3 regions of the Mojavia sp. genome follow, and region 3 is predicted to be linked to each of the others. Evidence: predicted binding sites of a transcription regulator. Region 3 holds the regulator's gene; each other region holds the start of a gene.
The links. Region 3 encodes HrcA, which represses chaperone genes, less so after heat shock. Its sites were predicted from a motif close to TTAGCACTCNNGANTCNNGAGTGCTAA; they were not measured.
Positions count from the first base shown of each region.

Region 1: groL (chaperonin GroEL) is a predicted target of HrcA. The motif match lies at 1,521-1,547, and genes of this name have one in related genera.
Region 2: groES (co-chaperone GroES) is a predicted target of HrcA. The motif match lies at 871-897, and genes of this name have one in related genera.

Region 1 is NZ_JCACKA010000022.1:120,808-123,081, forward strand. Features, by position in the region: gene groL (chaperonin GroEL) at 1-1,488, opposite strand, end outside; gene AC5JL8_RS03250 (MraY family glycosyltransferase) at 1,646-2,274, shown strand, end outside.
Region 2 is NZ_JCACKA010000018.1:164,532-166,805, reverse strand. Features, by position in the region: gene groL (chaperonin GroEL) at 1-427, opposite strand, end outside; gene groES (co-chaperone GroES) at 542-853, opposite strand; gene AC5JL8_RS02365 ((2Fe-2S) ferredoxin domain-containing protein) at 1,187-1,567, shown strand; gene AC5JL8_RS02360 (response regulator transcription factor) at 1,988-2,274, shown strand, end outside.
Region 3 is NZ_JCACKA010000095.1:8,376-10,649, reverse strand. Features, by position in the region: gene AC5JL8_RS27170 (rhodanese-like domain-containing protein) at 1-77, shown strand, start outside; gene hrcA (heat-inducible transcriptional repressor HrcA) at 563-1,639, shown strand; gene AC5JL8_RS27160 (DUF2834 domain-containing protein) at 1,652-2,274, shown strand, end outside.

The sequences.
Region 1 (2,274 bases), on a different contig from region 3:
AGGGTCGATAATACCAGCAGCAATCAAGTCTTCAAATTCGCCAGTAGCAGCGTTGTAACCGACGTTGAAATCAGTTTCTCGTACTCTAGAGACGATAATCGAACCTTCAGCACCAGCATTATCTGCTATTTGACGTAAGGGAGCTTCTAAAGCTCGCCCGATAATATCAGCCCCAATTTTTTCTTCACTATCTTGGAGGCTGTTTTTAATCGCCTCTACCTTTGTAGCCAGGTGAATCAAGGTTGTGCCACCACCAGGAACAATACCTTCTTCCACCGCAGCTTTGGTGGCGTTCAGGGCATCTTCAATTCGGAGTTTGCGGTCTTTGAGTTCGGTTTCTGTTGCCGCACCCACTTTAATTACCGCGACACCGCCAGCTAGCTTGGCAATGCGTTCTTGCAGTTTTTCTTTATCGTAGTCAGAATCGGTGTCTTCCAATTGTTTGCGAATTTGAGCAATCCGCTTTTGCACCTCTGGCTTGGTGGTACTGCCAGCTACAATTGTCGTGTTTTCTTTATCAATGGTGATTTTGCGGGCAGTTCCCAGTGCTTCTATGGAAGCGGTATCCAAGCTTAAGCCGATTTCTTCAGAAATCATCTGCCCATCGGTAAGAATGGCAATATCTTGTAACAAAGCTTTACGGCGATCGCCAAACCCAGGCGCTTTGATAGCAGCTACAGAAAGCACACCCCGCGCTTTATTCACCACCAAAGTCGCCAAAGCATCTCCTTCAACATCTTCAGCGATGATCAGCAAAGATTGACCTAAACGGGCAACTTTTTCCAAAACAGGTACTAAATCCTGGATGCTGCTGATTTTCTTGTCGGTAATCAGGATGCGGGCATTTTCAAATTCCACCGTCTGCCGCTCGTTGTTGGTGATAAAGTAGGGGGAAATGTAACCCCGGTCTATCTGCATCCCTTCTACTACTTCTAGTTCAGTTGTCAGGGACTTCGATTCTTCAACGGTGATTACACCGTCTTTGGTGACTTTATCCATGGCTTCGGCAATCATGCTACCAACTTCTTCATCATTGCCAGCTGAAACCGTAGCAACTTGAGCGATCGCACTTCCTTCCACTGGCTTTGATATCTTGGCAATTTCTTCCACGAGTGCCTCAACGGTTTTGTCGATCCCTCGCTTCAAGCTAACTGGGTTGCTACCGGCTGCAACGTTCTTCAGCCCTTCCCGAATTAAAGCCTGTGCTAAAACTGTTGCGGTGGTAGTACCATCGCCAGCAACATCCTTCGTTTTTGATGCTACTTCTTGGATGAGTCTCGCACCAGTATTTTCCAAAGGATCTTCTAATTCAATTTCTTTAGCAACAGTGATACCATCGTTGACAATCTGGGGCGCACCGAATTTTTTTTCTAAAAGAACATTGCGACCTTTTGGCCCTAAGGTGATTTTTACGGCATCGGCAAGAGCGTTAACACCCCGTTCTAGGGCCCGCCGCGATTCCTCATCAAATGCAATAATCTTTGCCATGTTTTATTTCTCAAGCGCTTCCATTAGACAATTTAGCACTCACAGGGCAAGAGTGCTAATTCTTCAAACAACTCAGATTACAAATGGAAATAAAAAAATTGATTAATATACAGTTGATGCTCATATTAGATGCAGATAGTAATGGTTGAATTGGGAGATGAATCTATACAACTCCCTTAAGCCCCTTGGTATTGCCGACCCTAGCGGCTCCGGCTGGTTGGCAGTAGTATTTACGTTTATCTTGGCTTGGCTAGTAACTTGGCGTTTAATTCCAATAGTACGCAAATTTGCCTTGCGGGTAGGTTGGGCTGACCAACCAAATGCCCGGCGGCTCAACCGAGAACCTTTGCCTAATGCAGGGGGTTTGGCAATTTACGCGGGTGTGATTGCGGCACTGGTACTAGCTAGCCTCTTAAGACCAATTGAGATCCAAAGCGTATTAGCTCAAGTACTGACGATTCTCTTGGGGGGTTCTATTTTAGTGCTGGTTGGTTTTATTGATGACCAATTCGGCTTACCCCCCTCTGTTCGCTTGTGGGCACAGATTATTACGGCATTGTTATTGGTTGCCAATGGGATCAGTATTACGGTTCCTCTTGGTACACCCATCGATTCCCTACTATCAACATTGCTGACAGTATTGTGGGTAGTAGGTATTACCAATGCCATCAATTTGATGGATGGTATGGATGGGTTAGCAGGAGGCGTCAGTTTTATTACTGCTATGAGTTTGTTAGCAGTTTCTGCTCAGTTTCCTAATCGTGCGGCGGCGACCTTAGTGTTGGG
Region 2 (2,274 bases), on a different contig from region 3:
TAGCTTTGGAATCTTCTACGGGACGAGCGTGTTGGGCAATCTTATCAACTAGGAAGCTGGCGGCTTTATCAATACCACGCTTCAATAAAATTGCATTTGCACCAGCTGCAACGTTCCGCAAGCCTTCTTTTACAATCGCATGAGCCAAAACGGTGGCAGTGGTTGTACCATCGCCCGCAGCGTCGTTGGTTTTAGAAGCAGCTTGGCGAATCAAAGCTACGCCAGTATTTTCAACGTGATCTTCTAATTCGATTTCTTTGGCAATGGTGACGCCATCATTGACGATTTGCGGTGCGCCAAATTTCTTTTCTAGCACTACGTTACGGCCTTTGGGGCCAAGGGTAACTGCCACAGCTTCAGCTAGGATGTCCATGCCTCGCTCTAGGGCGCGACGGGCGTTCTCGTTATAGATAATGCGCTTTGCCATAGTTCCTGAATAGGTTTGAGTTTTAAGTTTTGAATTACTTTTGAATTTTGAGGTTTCAGCGCTGAGTTAGGGAAGAGTTTTCGACTCACAACTCATCACTCACAACTCATTACTCTATGCAACGACTGCTAAAATATCTTTTTCAGAAAGCAGGACGTATTCTTCTGTGCCGAGCTTGACATCAGTGCCAGCGTACTTGGAGTACAGCACCTTGTCTCCGACCTTAAGTTCTGGTTCCTGACGAGAACCGTCATCGTTACGCTTGCCAGGGCCAAGGGCTACTACTTCCCCTACCTGAGGCTTTTCCTTGGCGGTGTCGGGCAAATACAGACCACCTGCGGTCTTTTCTTCTGAGGCGCTCACTTTCACGAAAACGCGATCGCCTAGAGGTTTAACTGTAGAAACGCTTAAAGATACAGCTGCCATATATTTCTTCTCCAGAGTTAGCACTCTCAACTCCTGAGTGCTAATTTACCGAAGAGCGGCATGTAATGGCAACAATTGTTGGTGTACGGGTTCCCGAACTAGATTGGAAGGGGACAAGGTGACAGGGGGATTGGGGAGAATAGCATTTACTAACGCCTATTGCCCATTTTCAACCGTTATTGGTGTACGTCGTTTAAGTAGATATTTAAGTATAAATACTTATTTATGTCTTATTTTCGGATTCTGTTCCGTAAGGTACGAATATTTTTATATGGAGAACTTTATTTGCAAAGCGGGGAAATTGTTATAGAACTGTAATCAGGGAGGCGCTCGATGAGTAACAATACAGTGATCCAGTCCAGCCGTCAAATCCCCAAAACCACTAAATCTCTAGACAAAAAAGCCCTGCATAATTATGTAGAAACTATAGGAATTGCAAAAATTCACCGACACATTTTTATTTGTGCTGACCAGACAGTTGCTAACTGCTGCTCAAAACAAGCTAGTCTGGAATCCTGGGAATACTTAAAAAAGCGTCTTCAAGAGCCAAAACTCGGCCAGCCGCAAAATAGTCATCCCATTTGCATCCTTAGAACTAAAGCTAATTGCTTGCGAGTTTCTTGTTCTAGACCGATAATGGTGGCTTACCCGGATGGTGTCTGGTATCGTCAAGCAAACCCAGAAGTTATTGAGCGGATCTCAAAGAACACTTAATAGGCATAATGGTGGTTGAAGAATATGCATTTTTAACCCATCCTTTGCCAGAAACTTCTTTGATTGCTTGTGAACATCTGATCGAGGCTTAACATCCGTAAGATATCGTAATAAGTAGTAAACGCTCTGAAGCGGGGTTGGTTTTGAGCTAGGGTCATCTTAAGCCAATACTTAACTTGTGAATCGGAAGGATTATTATTTAATCAGCGTTTTTTTCACCCGCCGCTTTCAAAGCGATATATAATAACGCATTATAATTACTACTGCTCTACGTATCCTTACTGGACTATTGCCAATGAATTGGCAGTCTCCCAAAGGTGATAACTACCTATGAGACTTGCAACAAGCAAAGGCAAGTTAAGTGGGAAAGTAAAGACATCTCAAATAATCCACCATAGAGGATAACTATACAAGACCTTGATGGACCGAAGCGCGACAAGTGCCACTGCTATGAAAGAGCCCAGCATGAAAGATCACAAACGACTTCTACTGATTGATGATGACCCTAACCTCATCTTGCTGGTGAAGGATTACTTGGAATTCCGGGGATATGAAGTCATCACCGCCGAAAATGGACGAGAAGCTCTGGAAATTTTAGAGCAAGATGTTCCAGACATGATCATATGCGATGTGATGATGCCGGAAATGGACGGATATACCTTTGTAGAACAAGTCCGGCAAAATGAACGCACCAGCTGGATTCCTGT
Region 3 (2,274 bases):
TTACAAATGTTAAGAACATTGTCGGCGGTATTGATGCCTACTCCATGTTAGTTGACTCTTCGATTCCCCAGTATTAGCTAGCCTTTCATCGTTTTGAACTAGACACTAATTAGCTGGTACTTTTCCTGCCAGCTAGGTTTTCTGCCTCGTAATTACAAGCCATACATCAGTATTCAAGACTAGATTCAAGACTAGGAAATTTTCAAAATCACAGTAAATTTTCAGATGCTTTCTCAGTACTAATGTATTTAAATATAGCGATAACTAGTAGCTGAAAATACAGTTTTACACTATAAATTGTGTAAAAATACCTATAAAAAGCTAGAATTTCGGATTTTATCCCAGTAGATTTTCTAGTAGCAGTCAAGCTGTAAGAGACCACAGCTTCACAAGCTGCCGCTATGAAACTTTACTACGACTCATTATTATAGAATTAAATAATTAGCCATTTTAATTTACAAATGGCTATATTAATTTACCATTAATATTTTTTTAAAATTCCCTAAAAACCCTGAATTTTTTCAAACTTTAATTAAAATTTGCCTTCAGTAGAAAATATCCTATGCAAGTCCAGTTGACAAATCGACAACAGCATATACTTTGGGCAACGGTACGCCACTATATTGCTACAGCAGAGCCTGTCGGTTCAAAAGCTTTGATTGAAGAGTACGACCTGGGTGTTAGTTCAGCCACAATTCGCAATGTAATGGGTGTTTTAGAAAAATCTGGGTTACTTTACCAACCACACACATCTGCTGGACGAGTACCTTCCGATTCTGGTTATCGTATTTATGTTGACCAGTTAATTACACCTTCTGAAGCTTTAGCAAAACAGGTAGAGTTAGCGTTGCAAAAGCGCCTCCACTGGGAAGATTGGAGTTTGGAAGCTTTACTACAAGGAGCAGCGCAAATTTTAGCAACCTTGAGTGGGTGTATCAGCTTGATTACCATGCCGCAAACCAATACAGCAACGTTGCGACATTTGCAATTAGTGCAGATTGAAGCAGGACGGATCATGCTGATTGTAGTCACGGATGGTTACGAAACTCATTCTAGATTGATGGATTTATCGCCTGCGCGAGAACAAACACAACTTGATCCAGAAGTCATCGATCGCGAGTTGCAGATTGTTTCTAACTTTTTAAATACCCACTTGCGGGGAAAAAGTCTGTTAGAATTAGCCACCCTTGACTGGAGTGAATTAGATCAAGAGTTTCAACGTTATGGCGAATTCTTGAAAAATTCGGTTGCAGAATTAACTCGTCGGACTTTAGCCCCAACTGCAACACAAATTATGGTTCGGGGAGTTGCAGAAGTTTTGCGTCAGCCAGAATTTTCTCAATTACAGCAAGTACAAACGATTATCCATCTGTTGGAAGAAGAACAAGACCAACTATGGCGATTAATCTTTGAAGAGCCGGAGGTTGAAGATTTGGGCAAGCCACGGGTAACGGTTCGCATTGGAGCAGAAAACCCCTTAGAACCAATACGTACCTGCACCTTAATTACTTCTACTTATCGCCGAGGTGCAATACCTGTGGGGAGTGTGGGAGTTTTAGGGCCAACACGCCTAGATTATGAAAATGCGATCGCTGTTGTGGCTGCGGCTGCTGAATACCTCTCGGAAGCCTTCAGTTAATCAGTTGAAAAGATGGTGAGAAAAATTGGCTTTGGGTTGCTGTGGCTGGGAGTAATTGCTTATGCTTTTGTTCTGGCTCCTCCCAATCGCCCTGATACATTTGAGTTAATTAAAAACCTTTCTACTGGTGAGTGGCAAGGCATTAACCCATTAGTCATCGCACTATTCAACATCATGGGTATTTGGCCCGTAATTTATAGTGCAGTGGTATTAATTGATGGCAGAGGGCAAAAAATACCCGCTTGGCTATTTGCGACCGCCTCGTTTGCAGTGGGGGCGTTTGCTCTTTTGCCTTACTTAGCTTTAAGGAAGCCAAATCCAGGGTTTAGCGGCAAAAAGAATATCTTACTTAAGTTGTTCGATTCCCGCGTGACTGGAGTACTGTTGAGCATAGCCACAGCTATTTTAGTTGTCTACGGCTTACAAGGAGATGGGGGAGATTTCTTTCATCAATGGCAAACTAGCCGCTTCATTCATGTAATGAGTTTGGATTTTTGCTTACTTTGCTTATTATTTCCAGCATTGCTAGGAGATGATATGGCGCGGCGTGGTTGGAATAATCCTCAGTTGTTCTGGTTAATAGCTTTGATACCGCTATTCGGCCCATTAATCTATTTGTCGATACGTCCACCTTT